DNA from 2 places in the Tepidibacillus sp. HK-1 genome. Region 1 is predicted to be linked to the other one. Evidence: a T-box and tRNA genes for the amino acid it is inferred to sense, from the RefSeq annotation. Region 1 holds a T-box; the other holds one or more tRNA genes.
The links. The T-box of region 1 lies ahead of pheS (phenylalanine--tRNA ligase subunit alpha). A T-box ahead of a tRNA ligase gene usually reads a tRNA of that ligase, here a tRNA-Phe.

Region 1 (9,364 bases):
CGTAACGAAAAGATTGGATATAAGATTCGTGAAGCACAATTACAAAAAGTGCCTTATATGCTTGTCATTGGGGATAAAGAGATGGAGAACGGTACTTTATCTGTTCGTAAGCGTGGAGAAGGGGATCTAGGTGCACAAGCGATTGACCAAGTCATTGCTCAATTGGTTGAACAAATTAATCAGAGAACAAATAACTAACAATCTTTTTATTGTGTTTGACAAATAAGTAACAACTATGGTAATATAATTTAGTAAATTTTTATATAGTGGATATGAAGTAGAAGCGCCCGCTTCTCACCTGATCGACATGGGGTTGACAGGTTTATATGATCGGTGAATCAATGATAGTGTGGGCGCTTGGCGTCTACACTTTTTTACTTTTTTATCCAGGAATGTTTTGGAGGTGGCAGATTATTAGCAAAGAACATTTAATAAATGAGGAAATTCGTGCGCGTGAAGTTCGTGTAGTTGGACCAGATGGAGAACAAATTGGGATTCTTCCGCTTAAAGAAGCGCTTAAATTAGCTGAGGAAAAGAATCTAGATTTGGTAAATGTTGCTCCTACCGCTAAACCGCCAGTTTGTCGTATTATGAACTATGGTAAGTTTAGATATGAGCAAAGCAAGAAAGAAAAAGAAGCTCGCAAAAATCAAAAAGTAATCAATGTTAAAGAGATTAGGCTTAGTCCAACAATTGAAGAAAACGATTTTCAAACGAAACTTCGTAGTGCAATTAAGTTCCTTAAAGCTGGCGATAAAGTGAAATGTAGTATACGTTTCCGTGGGCGTGAAATTGCTCACCAATCGATTGGTGAAAAAGTTTTAGATCGTCTAGCAAAAGAAGTAGAGGATATTTCAGTCATTGAACGCAAGCCTAAGTTAGAAGGCAAAAGTATGATCATGATTTTAGCGCCAAAATAATAGTCGTTATAGATTGGAGGAAATAGTCATGCCAAAAATGAAAACTCATCGTGGAGCTGCAAAACGTTTTAAGAAAACAGGTAGTGGAAAGCTTAAGCGTAGTCATGCATATACAAGCCACCTTTTAGAAGGTAAAAGTCCTAAGCGTGGACGTCAATTACGTAAAAGTGCGGTAGTAAGTAAAGGTGACCAAAAGCGTATTGAGCAAATGTTAACTTACTTATAATCATCGAAAAGATTCGCAATCTAGGAGGGAATAGATATGGCAAGAGTGAAAGGCGGATATGTTAGTCGTCGTCGTCGTAAAAAAATCTTAAAACTTGCTAAAGGTTATTTTGGTTCAAAACACCGTTTATTTAAAACAGCAAAAGCACAAGTAATGAAATCATTGTTATATGCTTATCGTGACCGTCGTCAGCGTAAACGTGACTTCCGTAAATTATGGATTGCACGTATCAATGCAGCTGCACGTATGAATGGTCTTTCATATAGTAAATTTATGCATGGTTTAAAAGTAGCTGGCGTAGATATTAACCGTAAAATGCTAGCTGACTTAGCTGTAAATGATGCAAAAGCATTTGCAGACCTTGCAGAATTAGCAAAAGAAAAAATCAATGCTTAATTTTTATAAAAACACCCTTATGGGGTGTTTTTTTGCAATGGTTTTCTATAGGGAGGATACAATTTGAAGATTATTCTATCGACTTTAAATGCAAAATATATTCATTCTTCATTAGCTTTACGCTATCTTAAAGCATATAGTCAAAATGAATTTCCAGAAATAGAGATTCTTGAATACTCTATTAAAGAACCGTTATTACATATGGTCAGTGAAATTTATCAAAAAGACCCTGATGTGGTAGGCTTCTCTTGTTATATTTGGAATATTGAAGAGACGATTCAGTTGATCCAACTATTAAAAAAAGTGAAACCTGAAGTCAGAATCGTATTAGGTGGTCCTGAGGTTTCCTATGATCTTCTTTATTGGTTTGAAAGAGTACCAGAAATTGATGTCATTGTGGTTGGGGAAGGAGAAGCAACTTTTTTACATCTACTTCAAGCATTAGAAACAAAAAGACCTCTAGATGAAGTTCTAGGGATTGCCTATAGAGAAGGGAAGACCTATCGAGTAAATGCATCACAGCCTAAATTGGATTTGAATGAGATTCCAAGTCCTTATCAAGATTTAGAAGATCTTCAGTCTTTGAAAGATCGAATAGTTTATTTTGAGGCTAGCAGAGGTTGTCCTTTTTCTTGTGCTTATTGTTTATCCTCGATTGAGACAGGTGTCAGATATTTTGAATTAGAGAGGGTAAAGGAAGATCTTCTTCGATTGATCAAAAGCGGTGTCAAGTTAATTAAGTTTGTGGATCGAACCTTTAATATCAATAAGAAATATGCACTTGAAATCTTTCAATTTCTCATCGAAAACCATCAAGGTACTGTATTTCAATTTGAAATTACTGCAGATATTATGAAGCAAGATGTTCTCCAATATTTGATCGACCATGCACCTGAAGGGATCTTACGTTTTGAAATTGGTGTTCAATCAACCAATGATTATACCAATTCCTTAGTTCATCGCCGACAAAACTTTAAAAAGCTTAGTGAAACGGTACTTAAATTAAAAGAAAGTACCAAAATTGATCAGCACTTAGACTTGATTGCAGGACTTCCTGAAGAAGATTATGAATCCTTTCGAAAAACCTTTAACGATGTATTTGAGTTAAGACCAGAGGAATTACAGCTTGGGTTTTTAAAAATGCTAAGAGGAACGACCATTTGGAAGGAAGCAAAAAAATATGGTTATATTTATATGGACAAAGCACCCTATGAAATATTGGCAAACAACGTTCTTTCTTTCTCAGATGTCATTCGGATTAAAAGAGTAGAAGAGGTATTAGATAAATATTGGAATGCACAGCGAATGAATCGAACCATTGAATACTTAATTCGGTATGAATTTACTTCGGCTTTTGACTTCTTTCAGCAGTTCGGAGATTATTGGGAAAGCAAAGGATGGAATCGAATTGGACATCAATTAGAAACCTTATATACAAGGTTAAATGATTTTTTAATCGATACCGGTATTCAACATCTAGAGATAGCTCAGAGCTTGATGAAACTTGATTATTTTCTTAATTTTAATCATAAGCCAAGAAAAACATGGTGGGAATTTACCCTCACCAAAAAAGAACAAAAGGAAATGATGAAAGACCTTATGGAGGATTTAAACCTAAGTGAAAATGAGCTACATAAGCATTTCATGATTGAAGTGGTTCCTATTGATATCGAAGCTTTTTTAACAATAGGTGAAATAAAAGAACAAAATACTTTGCTAGCGGTATATTATAATCCACCTGATAAACCAAAGTATTTTACTAAAAAACGATAGTGTGATAAAATTTCTTTTTAGTGAGACTAAAATGTAGGGGAGGAAAAAACAACGTGCAGAAAACAGTCAATCTTTTAAGGGAGTTCTCCATTCCATTGATCTCCGGAGTTATTGTCGCCTTATTATGGGCAAATCTTTCGCCTCACAGTTATGAGACATTTGTAGAAGGCGAGTTTTTTAGTGGGATTAGCTTTCATTTTTTTGTAAATGATATCTTTATGGTTTTCTTTTTTGCGATTGCTGCTGTAGAGATTGTTCAGAGCTTATCGCCTGGAGGAGATTTGAATCCATTAAAGAAAGCGGTTAATCCACTGATGGCTACAATGGGTGGGGTACTTGGGCCTGTAGCTGTTTATTTACTACTAAATTCAATCATAGGATCTCCAGAGTATTTAAGGGGTTGGGGGATTCCAACAGCAACTGATATTGCACTTGCATGGCTAGTTGCTCGCTTTGTTTTTGGTGATAAACATCCAGCTGTTTCCTTTTTATTATTATTAGCGATTGCAGATGATGCCATCGGGTTAGTGATCATTGCGATTTTTTATCCTGATCCTGTGAATCCAGTAGAACCGATTTGGCTGTTAGTTACCTTAGCAGGGATGGCAATTTCCTTTATATTAAGAAAAAAAGGAGTAACCAATTATTGGCCTTATCTCCTATTAGGTGGAGTTCTTAGTTGGATAGGTTTACACAACGCGCATTTGCATCCTGCACTAGCATTAGTCGTGATTATTCCATTTTTACCAAATCCAAAAGAAGAACATGGGCATTTATTTGAAGATGATGAGACCTCTCATACTACCCTTACGAAATTTGAACATGAGTGGAAAATCTTTGTAGATTTCGGATTATTTATGTTTGGCTTATCCAATGCCGGTGTAGAGTTTTCTGAAATTGGAACAACGACTTGGTTAGTCTTTGTCGGATTACTTGTTGGAAAAACGGTGGGAATCTTTACTTTAGGTTCTATTGCCAAAATGTTAGGTTTCCCATTACCAACAGGTATGGGAATGAAAGAATTATTCCTTGCTGGTGTCATTGCTGCGATGGGATTAACAGTCGCACTCTTTGTAGCAGGGGCTGCATTTACTGATCCAGTGATCCAAGGAGCAGCAAAAATGGGAGCGCTCTTTAGTGCAAGTGCTGCAATTTTTGCCTTTATCCTTGGCAAACTACTAGGTATCAAAAAGATGAAAGAAACGAGTACGCAAAATTAAGTTTTAATGACCCACGTAAAATTAAATTTTACGTTAAATGAAATGAATGATGAAAGGCTCTAAGAGAATTTAAAATGTCCTTTACAAAGGGTACATTTTAATTTAACCTTGGAGTCTTTTTTTGTTATATATGATTTTTCCTTAGGAAATCGTAAATAATATCGAAAGGGAACATTTGGTTGAAAATGTTTTAAAAGTTTTAATCATTCGCTATAATAAGATTGGATAGGAATTCCAATGGAAAAGGGGCGTTAAAATGGAAGATTTGACATTACAAATGTTTAAGGAATTAACTGAAGCACCAGGAGCACCTGGGAATGAAGCAGCTGCTAGAGAAGTGATGAGAAAGTATATCGAACCTTATGCTGATGAGGTTTATACTGATAACTTAGGGAGTTTAATTGCGAGAAAAGGAAATCAGGGTCCTAAAATCTTAATTGCCGGACATTTAGACGAAGTCGCTTTTATGGTAACACGGATTACAGATGATGGATTTATCAAGTTTCAACCCCTTGGCGGTTGGTGGGAACAAGTCATGCTTGCTCAAAGGGTAACGATACATACGAGAAAAGGTGAAGTGATTGGTATCATTGGCTCTAAGCCACCACATATTTTACCACCTGAAGCTAGGAAGAAGCCAGTTGAGAAAAAAGATATGTTTATCGACATTGGAGCAATCAGTAAGGAAGAAGCTGAAGAATTCGGTGTACGTCCTGGAGATTCAATTATACCGGTTTCTCCATTTACAGTAATGAAAAATCCAAAAATGTTAATGGCAAAAGCATGGGATAATCGGATTGGTTGTGCGATTGCAGTAGAAGTGCTTAAACGATTAAAAGATGAACAACACCCTAATACTGTATATGGAGTAGGTACAGTACAGGAAGAAGTGGGTCTTCGTGGTGCACAAACTTCTGTGAATACCGTTCAACCAGATATTGCTTTTGCTATAGATGTAGGAATCGCTGGCGATACTCCAGGGGTTACAGATGATGAAGCAGTAAGTAAAATGGGAAAGGGTCCACAAATCTTATTATTTGATGCGTCTATGGTTCCTCATCGAGGCTTAAGGGATTTTGTCGTTGATATTGCTGAAGAAGAAAACATTCCTTTTCAATATGAAGCATTAGCAGGGGGAGGAACAGATGCAGGGCGTTTTCACTTGTATGGAAAGGGAGTCCCCTCTACAGTAATAGGGATCGCTACACGTTACATTCATAGCCATGCTGCGATTCTTCATCGTGATGATTTTGAACAAGCAGTCAATTTACTTGTGAAAGTCATTAAACGATTAGATGAAAAGACGGTAAAAGAAATCATGGCTAGATAAAAAGAAAGAATGAGTCTCCTCTGTTGGATGGCTCATTCTTTTCCTTCTTCCTCTTTTTCTTTGGTGTTTATATATTTTTACTTAGTGCATCAATCATTTCGTTCTGTGATTGTGAATCACTGTGTTGCCAAATCACTTCAAATAAGACACCTAATCCAGGTAAGGTTTTTTCTTCATGATCTTTAATCGCTGTATTGATCATGTCTTTTAATTGTTCTTCATCTTTTCCTTTTATGTTTTGAATGATAGCTTGACGTAGGTCAATGTTCATCTCTTTAACCTCCTATATTTAATGGTAAGGAAATGGTCACTTTTATGGAATTTTTTTTTAGTATACCCTATATTGATCAAACCATTAGTTTTTAGGAAAAGAGCTTGTAGATATGATATAATATAAAAAAATCATGGTGAAGGGAGTAGCCATATGAGCAAGCAATTTGCAGTGATTGGTTTGGGCAGGTTTGGATCAAGTGTTGCAAAAGAATTGTATGATCTTCATTATGAAGTGATGGCTATAGATATCAATGAAGAAAGGATTCAAGAAAACGTTAACGTGGTTACCCATTGTGTACAAGCTGACTCCACTGACGAAACCGCGTTAAAGGCACTTGGAATCCGCAATTTTGATGTGGTTGTTGTCGCGATCGGACAAAATATTCAGGCCAGTATTTTAACTACTATACTTTTAAAAGAACTAGGTGTAGAAACGATTGTGGTTAAAGCGCAAAATCAATTACATGCAAAAGTATTATATAAAATTGGAGCCTCAAAGGTCGTCTTTCCAGAACGAGATATGGGAGCAAGGGTAGCGCATAATCTGGTTACACCGAATATTTTAGATTACATCGAACTGTCTGATGAATATAGCATCGTTGAAATTATTGCGAGTGAAAAAATGAACCACAAAAGCTTGGTTGAATTAAATATCCGTGCACGATTTGGATGTAACGTCATGGCAATCAAGAATGACCATCGTATCAATGTAGCCCCTGATGCAAATGACATGATAAAAACAGGGGATATCTTAGTCGTTATTGGACATAATAAAGATTTAAGAAAGTTTGAAGATTTTGTCATGAATGGAAAGTGAGAAAAAAATGGAAGTCATTCAATCAATCAATAATCCTAGAATTAAGACATGGTATCAACTAAAGAGTAAAAAGGGAAGACAAGAACAAGGGTTATACATCATTGAAGGAATCAAACTTATTGAGGAAGCGATCGATGCAAAACAAGAAATTGAAGCCCTAATTTTTGATCAGGGAAAGGATCTTCCAGAATCATTAGCTCTTCATCTAGAGAAGTATGACTTGTCCATTCCTATTGTTTCCGTATCAACACCTGTGATTGAAAAATTATCAGATACTGAAACCCCCCAAGGGGTTTTGGCTATATTAAAAAAGAAAAATATCGAGATAGAGAAACTGTTTGAAAACCAATTTTCTTTTTACTTGCTGATCGATCAAATTCAGGATCCTGGAAATCTAGGAACAATTATTCGCAGTGCAGATGCAGCCGGGGTACAAGGCATTATTTTAGGAAATAGTACAGTCGAGCTATACAATTCAAAGGTAATCCGTTCTGCGATGGGATCGATTTTTCACCTGTCAATCGTACAAGATGAATTAGACCAAATTATTCCTAAGTTACAGAAAAACGGTGTTAAAGTGATTGGGACAAGCCCATATGCAAGCAAAACTTATTTTGATGTTGATCTTACACAAAAAGTGGCTATAATAGTAGGAAATGAAGCAAAAGGGTTGTCTGATTCAAGAAAACAACAAGTAGATGAAATGATAAAAATCCCTTTAGTTGGGAAAGCAGAATCGCTAAATGTAGCAATGGCCACAACGCTTATTTTATACGAAAGAGTAAGGCAAATGGAAAAGGGTTGGGCTTGAAGTCTAGCTTATACATCAGTATAATGATACATAATAACCAAAGATATAATTTTATATTTGAATGCGAGGAAAGAGAAGAGTAGATAAATTCCCATCTTTTAGGGAGGAGATGTCATAGACTGGAAGCATCTCTAAGATGGTTTTATTGAAGTTCGCTCTGGAGCAGATCTCTGAAAAGGATCAGTAGGAGAATCCGTTTTGTCTACGTTAAGACACTAAAGTTGAACAATCAATCTTGTTTAATTGTTCATAAATTAGGGTGGTACCACGGTCTTTCGTCCCTTGCCAAGGATGAAAGGCCTCTTTTTTTGTGGGCTATTTTTAAGTATATGATACAAGGGAGGAAATGTTATGAAGGAGCGATTAGAGCAATTGAAGCAAGAAGCTCTAACGGAAATTGATCAAGTAAATGACATCCAAGCTTTAACTGCAGTAAAAGTAAAATATTTAGGCAAAAAAGGTCCCATCACAGAAGTATTACGAGGGATGGCAAATGTTTCAGCAGAAGAGCGCCCGCTCATTGGAAAGTTGGTTAATGAAATAAGGGAAGAAATTGAAAGGGGTCTAAATTTAAAAGAGACCGCAATAAAAAACAAGGCTTTAGAAGAAAAACTTGAGAAAGAAACCATTGATGTCACTTTACCTGGTAAACCAATAAGCCAAGGGAATAGGCACCCATTAACAAAAGTGATTGAGGAAATTGAAGATATTTTTATCGGTATGGGATTTGAGGTAGCTGAAGGTCCAGAAGTAGAATCAGATTACTATAACTTTGAAGCATTAAACTTACCAAAAGAGCATCCTGCTCGTGATATGCAAGATTCATTCTATATTACAGAAGAAATCTTAATGCGGACACATACTTCTCCTGTTCAAGTGCGGACGATGCTAAACAAAAAAGGAAATGTTCCTGTAAAAATCATTTGTCCAGGAAAAGTTTATCGTAGAGATGACGATGATGCGACTCATTCCCATCAATTTATCCAGATTGAAGGACTTGTGGTTGATGAAAAAATTACCATGACTGATTTAAAAGGGGTGCTTCTTAATTTTGCTAAGAAAATGTATGGCGAGCATGCAAAAATTCGCTTACGTCCAAGCTTCTTTCCTTTCACAGAACCAAGTGCAGAGGTAGATGTATCCTGTATGATGTGTGGTGGAGATGGCTGTCGAACATGTAAAAATACTGGTTGGATCGAAATCCTTGGTTCAGGGATGGTTCATCCAAAAGTGTTAGAGATGGCTGGCTATGATCCAGAAAAGTTTTCCGGCTTTGCCTTTGGTATGGGTGTAGAAAGGATCGCTATGTTGAAATATGGTATTGACGACATTCGTCATTTTTACACCAACGATTTAAGATTTTTAGATCAGTTTAAACGGGTTTAAGGGAGGTTAGAAAAGATGAGAGTATCCTATCAATGGTTATCCCAATATGTTGACATTCAAGATATCGATCCTTATGAATTAGCGGAAAAGTTAACTCGTAGTGGTGTAGCAGTTGATCTTGTAGAAAAAAGCAATCCTGCTTTAGAAAAAGTAGTAATCGGTTATGTAGTAGAACGAGAACAGCATCCAAATGCCGAGAAATTAAGTTTGTG
Region 2 (9,364 bases), on a different contig from region 1:
TTCTTGCTTCCTTGCAAACCTCTAATCCATCTTTGCCAGGTAACATGATATCTAATAAAATAATATCTGGATGATGATCCCTTACCTTTTGAATTGCCTCAAAACCATCAAAAGCGGTAAGGACCTCATAACCTTCCTTTTCAAAACTAAATTTTAAAATATCTGAGATTGGCCGTTCATCTTCAACAATTAAAATTCGATACTTCACCCCGTATCCCCCTTGTCTCTAACCTTATCTATTTAAGTTTATCACAAGGTATATCAATCTGAATACATAGAAAACCACAACAAAAAAACCATAAATGTGACACCCTTCTATGAGACACCCTTCTATGAATAAAGATTAAGGAGAGAAGGGCAATTCTGGAAGAAATTTATACTTTCTTCAGCATAAAAAAAAAGTAGGTTTGTCCTTGATTGAACATAACCTACCTTAGTTTACAGGATTATCTTCTTACATAATTTAATGGGTTTCTATTGCTGCCATTGACCAATACTTCAAAATGTAAATGGGTTCCTGTAGAACGTCCCGTATTTCCCATTACACCGATCTGCTGGCCTTTTGCTACTTTATCTCCACTAGAGACCATGATCTGGCTTAAATGGCCGTATAGGGTTTTCATACCATTTCCATGATCAATGATAATAGCTTTACCGTAAGCACCATTCCAACCAGCAAAAACGACTTTTCCACTATCTGCTGCTTTGATCGTACGATTACTTACTCCAGATATATCGATTCCTTCATGAGTCCTACCCCATCTTGAACCATACTTACTGGTAATAATTCCTCCTACTGTTGGCCATAATAATGTACCAGAACCACGTGAAGGAACAATTTTAGTACCCTTCTTCACAATTTTATCTTTTGCTTCAGAAATAACCGTTTCTTTTAGAATTGTTTTTTGCGTGGTTACTCCATTTTCCTTCAATATCGAGTATTCCACACTTTTCTTACCATCGGAACCTTGTTGTACCACTTTTGTTTGGTTTGAGTACATCGATGAATCCTTTTGATAAACCACTTTGTAAGGAATTCTTTCTTGATTGATCACTGTTTCTTTTGTTTGAACAGTAACAAGCGGAGTTTTGGCTGTAACAATCACTTCGTCACCAATATTGATGAATTCACCTTTAATATTAGGATTCAATTGATATATCTGTTTCGTCGTGATGCCAAATTGTTGGGCAATTCCAGAAAGTGTATCTCCTTGTTTCACAATATATTTTTTCTGTTCTAAGGTCCCTTGTTTTAACAATGTCACCATATCTTCTGCAGATAAAATTTCTGCTGGTGTTACTTTAACCTCTTTGGTAACAACTTCTTCTTTAATTTGAATTTGATCTAACTTTCTAATTTGTTGATTGTTTCCATCAAGAGAAGCTGCTTTTACTTTATCTTTATTCTTGTTTGGAAGAAAAGGCTGTTTGATTTGCTCAAGTATTAAATCTGCTGTTTTTTGATCTTTTACATATCCAACTACTTTTCCATTCACTACGAGTTCAACAGCTGTCGCTTGAATCGAGAAGGCATCTTTTAGAGCACTTAAAGTCTTAGCGTTATCAAACTGGCCTTTAAATTTCTTCTCTTCCTGATATGTAATCTTATTTCCAAAATTTAATGTTATCGTGCTATATGTATTCTGGGCTTGCTTTAAAACTTGCTCTTTCCATTGTTCAACTACTTCTTTATTATTAACAACCCCAACTTCTTTACCATCTAAATAGACGTGATAAAGATTTACGGCATTTGCCTGATAATAGCCTACACCAAAAAGGGTAGTCATAAAAATTGTGCCTGTAATTGAACCAATGATGATTGATCTTTTCTTATTTGATTGAATATATTGTTGTACGGTCTGAACTATTGTTTTTCCCCAATTACTAGCCTTGGTTAAGTCCTTTTGGAATTTACCTTTAAAATCGGTAAATTTATCATTGAACGTCGCCATGACAACCTCCTTTTTATGGAGTTTATTTTTCTCTCTCTCACATAAGAATGTCCTATTTTTAAAGTGGAGCCGACGATGGGACTCGAACCCACGACCTGCTCATTACGAATGAGCTGCTCTACCAGCTGAGCCACATCGGCATGTTTTAAAGCCTCCATATGTTCAAATTTACCATAATATAGCTTGTCACTTCAAGTGGAAAAATCTGAACATTTTTAGAACACTAGTAAAATGTATGCTCTTCAAGCATTCTATATACACTATATTTGAAGGGAGGCAAAATGATGAACCAAAGAAATATATTGGCTTATTTTCGATCTGTTGAAGATGCACAAAAAGCGGCAAGCGAGCTACAGCAATACAATTCAATTGAAACCCAAGTAGATCGAATAGCTTTTTATCCTGGAGACCAATTAAATGATCAGGTAAATCCCATCACAAGTCGATTTGACAGTTTAACTGATTTAACATTAGGTTCATTAGTAAATGATAACGCAGAAGTACTAGCTGCGGCAGATGTCAGTGCAAGTGGAATGGCAGATGGTAATAGAACTGCGATACCACCGAACATTTTACTAACCGTTGTAATGAATGAGGATCAAGCTCCTCAGGTAGAAAACATCATCAAAAAATATAACGGAATGACTTGAGTTTATGTTTCAGAAAATAGAAAAACCTACTTATTAAAGTAGGGAAAGCGGAAAGTATATCATTTTATGGTGGTTCGGGACGGAATCGAACCGCCGACACGAGGATTTTCAGTCCTCTGCTCTACCGACTGAGCTACCGAACCTTATTATAAAAAAACATTAAAATCGCAAAGCTAACGGGATTCCGACGCGTAGCTAGTCCCGTATGGTGACCCGTAGGGGATTCGAACCCCTGTTACCGCCGTGAAAGGGCGGTGTCTTAACCACTTGACCAACGGGCCATACGCATAAAAATGGTGAGCCATACAGGATTCGAACCTGTGACACCCTGATTAAAAGTCAGGTGCTCTACCTGCTGAGCTAATGGCTCACAACTTGTCCTCTTGGACACAAAAAATATATTACCACGATAGAAATTAATATGCAACCTTTTTTGCACATTTTTCGCCAAAAAGATTCTTTATTCTACAAATCCAACTTTCAGAATTAAAAACCCACAAAAGTGATGGCTTCTTTAAAAACTATTGCGATTCCTTTTGTGGGTTCTATGATCATATTGAAAAAAATAGATGGCCTATGCAAATACGCCTTTTATCATATTTGTTTGTTCTCGATTTGGCCCTACTGAGAAGATGGCAATAGGGATTCCAGTGAGTTGGGAAATTCGTTCGATATAATGACGAGCATTTACTGGTAAGTCATTTAAACTACGAACACCGGTAATATCTTCATCCCATCCAGGTAGCTCTTCATAAACAGGCACACATTCAGCTAACACCCTTAAATTGGCGGGGAACTCCTCAATGATTTCTCCGTTATACTTATATGCTTTACAAATTTTTAATGTAGGAATACCTGTCAATACATCAATTGAATTTAAAGATAACTCGGTAATTCCGCTAACACGTCGAGCATGTCTTACAACCACACTATCAAACCAGCCTACTCGTCTAGGTCTTCCTGTCGTTGTTCCATACTCGTTGCCGACTTCACGAATTCGATCACCTATTTCATTATTCAATTCAGTAGGAAATGGCCCATCGCCAACACGAGTCGTATAGGCTTTTGCAACACCTACAACATGATGAATTTTTGTTGGACCTACACCAGAACCAATCGTCACTCCACCTGCCACAGGATTAGATGAAGTGACAAATGGGTAAGTACCTTGATCAATATCAAGCATAACCCCTTGGGCTCCTTCAAATAATACCCTTTTCCCTTGGTCAATGGCATCATTTAAAACGACAGAAGTATCAACCACGTAAGGTCTGATGATTTCACGATATATCGCATATTCCTCTAAAATTTTCTCTGCTTTAAACCCATCTGTTTCATAAAATTTTTCAAATAGACGGTTTTTCTCTTCAAGATTCCTTCTTAATTTTTTTTCAAATTCCTGTTCATCTAACAAATCAGCGATACGAATCCCAACTCTAGCCGCTTTGTCCATATATGCGGGTCCAATTCCTTTACCCGTTGTTCCGATTTTGTTACTACCTTTTCTTTCTTCTTCTACAAGATCCAACTTAATATGGTAAGGCATGATCACATGCGCACGATTACTAATTCTTAAATTCTTTGTACTAAATCCTTGTTCATGAATATAGTTAAGTTCTTGAACTAATGCCTTGGGGTCAATCACCATTCCATTGCCAATCACACATATTTTATCACTATAAAAAATCCCAGATGGTATAAGATGCAGCTTAAATTTCTTTCCATAAATTGTGATCGTATGACCTGCATTATTCCCACCTTGATACCTTGCAACAACTTCCGCTTTTTCAGCTAGATAATCGGTAACCTTTCCTTTTCCTTCGTCTCCCCATTGTGTTCCTACTACAACGACAGTAGACATGGAAACACCTCCAGTTTTTTGTCCTTTAAAAGTCGTATTTCAATACATATAAAGTTTAGCAATGCTTATTCCCCTTGTCAACGACAAATACGAACATTTAATTAAATATATATATTATTATTCGTATTTTTGCTTCATTTTGTTAACGTTTTAAATGATTTTGATAAAAAAAACGAAGGAAACTCTTCTGGAAAATAGAAAGAATCCTTCACTTATTTTTCTTGTTTATTTCGTTTTTATTCTTCATTATGTTGTTCTTTAGCATAATTTACGAATTTATTAAAATTCTTTAAGAATACCAATTCTACTTTACCAACCGGTCCGTTTCTTTGTTTAGCAATAATAATTTCGATAATATTTTGTTTTTCTGTTTCCGGATTATAATAATCATCGCGATACAAAAAAGCAACAATATCTGCATCCTGCTCAATACTACCAGATTCACGGATATCTGATAACATTGGCCTTTTATCTTGTCTTTGTTCTACTGCACGACTTAACTGGGATAATGCGATAATTGGAACATTTAGTTCCCTAGCAATCCCTTTAAGCTGTCTAGAAATCTCCGAGATCTCCTGTTGGCGATTATCAGATTTGCCACGGCCATGGATCAATTGCAAATAGTCAATGACAATAAGGCCTAACCCTTTTTCCACTTTTAATCTTCTACATCTGGAACGGATGTCGTAGACCGTCACACCTGGAGAATCATCAATATATATTGGTGCTTCAGACAAGGTAGTCATGGCCATCGTCAACTTTTGCCAGTCATGCTCTTCCATCATACCAGTACGCAGTTTGTGAGCATCAATATTTCCCTCTGCAGAAATCATCCTTTGGACGAGCTGACTAGCTGACATCTCCAAACTAAAGATCGCAACAACTTCCTTTGCCCTTGCCGCCACATTCTGAGCTACATTTAAAGCAAATGCGGTTTTCCCCACACTAGGTCTAGCTGCTAGGATAATCAAATCAGATTTCTGAAAGCCAGATGTCATTTTATCTAAATCTGTAAACCCAGATGGAATCCCTGTGATATCTCCTTTATGATGGTGCAAGAATTCAATACGATCCAACGTTTCCATCAATACGTCCTTAATCGGAATAAATCCATCTTTTGATCGTTTTTGTGAAATCTCTAGGATACGTTTTTCTGCATCTCCTATGATTTCTCCTATATCATCACTGCCAATATAACCAGTGCTTGCAATTTCCGTTGCTGCACGGATCAATCGCCTTAAAATTGCTTTTTCTTCAACAATTTTGGCGTAATATTCAACATTGGCTGCTGTCGGTACTGCATTTGCTAGGTCTGTAAGGTAAGAAACACCCCCCACTTCCTCTAGCAGCTTTTTAGTTTGTAGATCCGCAGTTAACGTAATCAGATCAACAGGTTCACCCATTTCAGATAACTCGATCATAGATCGATAGATCTTTTGATGAGCACTTCGATAAAAATCATCAGGTGATAGAATCTCCATCACGGTGATTAGCGCTTCTTTTTCTAATAGAATTGCACCTAAAACAGCCTGTTCCGCTTCCACATTTTGCGGTGGAATTCGATCTAAAAAAAGTTCACTCATGAGAGTTCCCCTCTATCTTAGTCTCTATTTTTCTTCGACAACTTGTACTTTAATCGTTGCAGTTACTTCTGGATGAAGTTTTATCAATACTTGAGTATAACCTAAATGACGAATCGGTTCATCTAATAAAATTTTCCTTTTATCAATGTTTATATTTTGTTTTTTTAATTGGTCTGCGATCTGTTTTGTTGTAATTGCACCAAACAATTTACCGCCCTCACCTGCTTTAGAGGGAATAGTAATCGTTATTTTCTCTAGTTCCTCTGCCAATTTCTTTGCATTTGTTAATTCATCCGCTTTTCTTTTTAGTTCACTTTGTTTATGAGCTTCTAACTCTTTTACATTACCTGTTGTCGCTTCTTTGGCTAATCCTTTAGCTATCAAAAAATTTCTAGCGTATCCATCAGATACTTCCTTAATATCACCTTTTTTCCCTTGTCCTTTTACATCCTTTAGCAAGATCACTTTCATATGGTTAATCCTCCTTCTTGTTGATATGTTTGTAATACCTCTATCAATCTTGTTTCTGCTTCTTCAACGGTAACTCCTTCTAACTGAGCAGCAGCATTTGTTAGATGGCCACCGCCTCCCATTCTTTCCATTATTAATTGTACATTTACTTGTCCTAATGAACGTGCACTAATTGAGGTAAGGCCATCGGTGCGAACACTAATAACAAAAGCCGCAAAAATACCACTCATGTTTAATAACGTATCTGCAGCTTGAGCAATCATCAATTGATCGTTTTTCCCTTCAGCTACAGCGATTGCGATATTATCAAAAACAATCCTAGCCCTTTTTACTAATTCTGCCTTTTGAATATATTGCTCGATATCTTCTTTTAAAAGTTTTTGAACTAATATGGGGTCTGCTCCATTTCGCCTTAAAAATGAAGCTGCATCAAAAGTTCTAAAACCTGTTCTGAAGCCAAACCCTTTTGTATCAACCACTACCCCTGCAAGTAATGCAGTTGCCTCTAATGGATCCATAGAAAACTTATCTTTTTGATACTGAAGCAATTCTGTTACAAGTTCACTAGTGGAAGAGGCATAGGGTTCAATATAAATAAGGACTGGATCTTCAACAAATTCTTCTCCACGGCGATGATGGTCGATCACCACAACCCGATCAATCTTTTCAACCAATCTAGGCTCGATCGTCATAGAGGGTTTATGGGTATCAATCATAATAAGTAAGGTTCTTGACGATACCATGCTTAATGCTTTTTCTGGTGTTAAGAAATATTGAGGTAACTCTTTATGATGAGAAACTTCATCTAATAATTTTTCAATCGAAGGATTAGGCTGGTCTAAGACTACATAACCTTTCCGATCATTCACCCGCACAGCTTTTAAAATACCAATTGAAGCACCGATTGCATCCATGTCAGGAGTTTTGTGCCCCATAATTAAGACTATGTCACTTTCTTGAATCAAATCCTTAAGAGCATGAGCGATTACTCTCGCTCTAACCCTTGTTCGTTTCTCAACAGCATTAGATTTTCCACCATAAAAAGATAAACGTTCCCCTACTTTGACCGCCGCTTGGTCTCCACCACGGCCTAATGCAATATCTAAACTGGATTGAGCCATTTGTCCGATCTCAATTAACGAACTTGCCCCTGCGCCAATTCCAATACTTAATGTAAATGGAATTTTGTTATCCTCTGTCATTTCACGTACAATATCTAAAATATCAAAACGAGATTTCTCCATTTGTTCCAATACCTTTTGTGTGGTTACAATAAAAAACTTATCTGAAGTATATCTTCTAATATAAATCCCCAATTTAGAAGCCCAATCATTGATTGTACTTGTGATATTGGTAAGCAATAGACTACGATTTAAATCATCCATTCCTTGTGCTACCTCATCAAAATTGTCTAGGTGGATTATTCCAAAGACCGGTTGTTCGTCCTTATATTGAGATTGGAGATTCTTATATTCTGTCACATCCATTACAAAGATAAGTCTTTCATTCTTACGAAACTCAACTTCATAAATCTTGTCTTGATAATGAATATCTTTCTTTACATTTAATTCTTCTAAATTAATTGTCGAAAATACTTCAGAGACTTTTTTCCCAATCAGATCTTTTTCACCAGTGATCTCTAGGAGATATGAATTGTGCCATTCTATTTTGCCTTCTTCATTAAATAGTAGAACTCCAATAGGCATCTGTTGCAAGACTTCAACCCCAACCTTTTGGATACGATGGGAGAGCGTAGCGATATATTGATTCAATTCTTTTTTAAAGCGAAGCTCAGCCAAATAGGTAAAATAAACTAATCCAAACAAAACCAAACTACCAATGGCAGCAAATAACCAATGATAATAGGCTAAAAATCCAAGTAATATAAGACTAAAAATAAAAGTGAAAATGACATGGAATCCATGCCAACGATTTAATAAGAAATTAGGCATTTGAAAATCAGCCCCTAAACTTTAAGCTTATTTCTTAAATGGAAACCTAGGTCTACCATCCCTAATAGGATCAAAACTTGTGATAAAAAAGGATTTAATATTGCCACAATAGAAACGATAATAGGAATACCCTTCTTAAAGCCTTTCATATGAGCTAAAAAGAAGAGAAAAGATAGCCCTTGAGCCAAAAGAAGCATTTGCAATATTGGATACAAATTACTAACGATTATTTTTAATGTATTGATTTCATAAACTGATTTTATGCTTATTGCAATCATGGTAAGTATATAATAATAAACAATACTTCTAGGAAATCTCCATTCTCTAAACGGAGGAAGTTGTGGTATTGGCGTACCCAATCTTTTCATGATTTTAACTGCAAAAAAATGATTAAAAAGTACAATAATAATCGCTGAGTTAATCAACAAAACAGGTAGTATTAAATCGATCATATCAATGAATCGATGATACATTTCAAAAGTTTGATTGATTTGTTCCTGACTTCCAAGAACACTACCCATATTCTTGACTGTTTCTAAAGATGATCGCATGAGCGTTTTAAATTGTTCTACAAGATCGATTCCAAATAATTGACTTGAAATGATTAAACCAATAATAAAATTAACTAATGTAGTGATTACCCCACCAATAATAGCTGGTAAAGCATGGTCTCCTTTATATAATACACCCATTACGATACCTATGGTTCCAGCAAAAAACACAAAAACTAAACCAAAAAATTGACCAATAAAAAAAGATAAAGCGATATTGATTAGGATGACCCATATTCCTTGTTTCAAGCCATGGCGGTATCCATAGATGATGAAAGGAATTGGCATAAAGAATTGCATAATTCCAATTGGCGTATACATAGACAGTAGAAGAAAGATTAGGG

Region 2: it has a tRNA-Phe gene. The T-box ahead of pheS (phenylalanine--tRNA ligase subunit alpha) is inferred to sense a tRNA for this amino acid. The anticodon was not compared.

What each region holds. Positions count from the first base shown of each region.
Region 1 is NZ_BDGM02000028.1:10,764-20,127, forward strand. It holds gene thrS (threonine--tRNA ligase) at 1-198, shown strand, start outside; ribosomal protein L20 leader region at 270-382, shown strand; gene infC (translation initiation factor IF-3) at 393-920, shown strand; gene rpmI (50S ribosomal protein L35) at 949-1,146, shown strand; gene rplT (50S ribosomal protein L20) at 1,183-1,542, shown strand; gene BEN26_RS12505 (B12-binding domain-containing radical SAM protein) at 1,606-3,315, shown strand; gene BEN26_RS12510 (Na+/H+ antiporter NhaA) at 3,369-4,535, shown strand; gene BEN26_RS12515 (M42 family metallopeptidase) at 4,792-5,865, shown strand; gene sspI (small acid-soluble spore protein SspI) at 5,933-6,136, opposite strand; gene BEN26_RS12525 (potassium channel family protein) at 6,290-6,955, shown strand; gene BEN26_RS12530 (TrmH family RNA methyltransferase) at 6,963-7,766, shown strand; T-box leader at 7,824-8,052, shown strand; gene pheS (phenylalanine--tRNA ligase subunit alpha) at 8,118-9,152, shown strand; gene pheT (phenylalanine--tRNA ligase subunit beta) at 9,168-9,364, shown strand, end outside.
Region 2 is NZ_BDGM02000012.1:63,491-72,854, forward strand. It holds gene yycF (response regulator YycF) at 1-208, opposite strand, end outside; gene BEN26_RS07825 (peptidoglycan DD-metalloendopeptidase family protein) at 447-1,952, opposite strand; tRNA gene BEN26_RS07830 (tRNA-Thr) at 2,017-2,092, opposite strand; gene BEN26_RS07835 (hypothetical protein) at 2,237-2,602, shown strand; tRNA gene BEN26_RS07840 (tRNA-Phe) at 2,670-2,745, opposite strand; tRNA gene BEN26_RS07845 (tRNA-Glu) at 2,809-2,883, opposite strand; tRNA gene BEN26_RS07850 (tRNA-Lys) at 2,897-2,972, opposite strand; gene BEN26_RS07855 (adenylosuccinate synthase) at 3,177-4,463, opposite strand; gene dnaB (replicative DNA helicase) at 4,700-6,046, opposite strand; gene rplI (50S ribosomal protein L9) at 6,071-6,517, opposite strand; gene BEN26_RS07870 (DHH family phosphoesterase) at 6,514-8,469, opposite strand; gene BEN26_RS07875 (YybS family protein) at 8,484-9,364, opposite strand, start outside.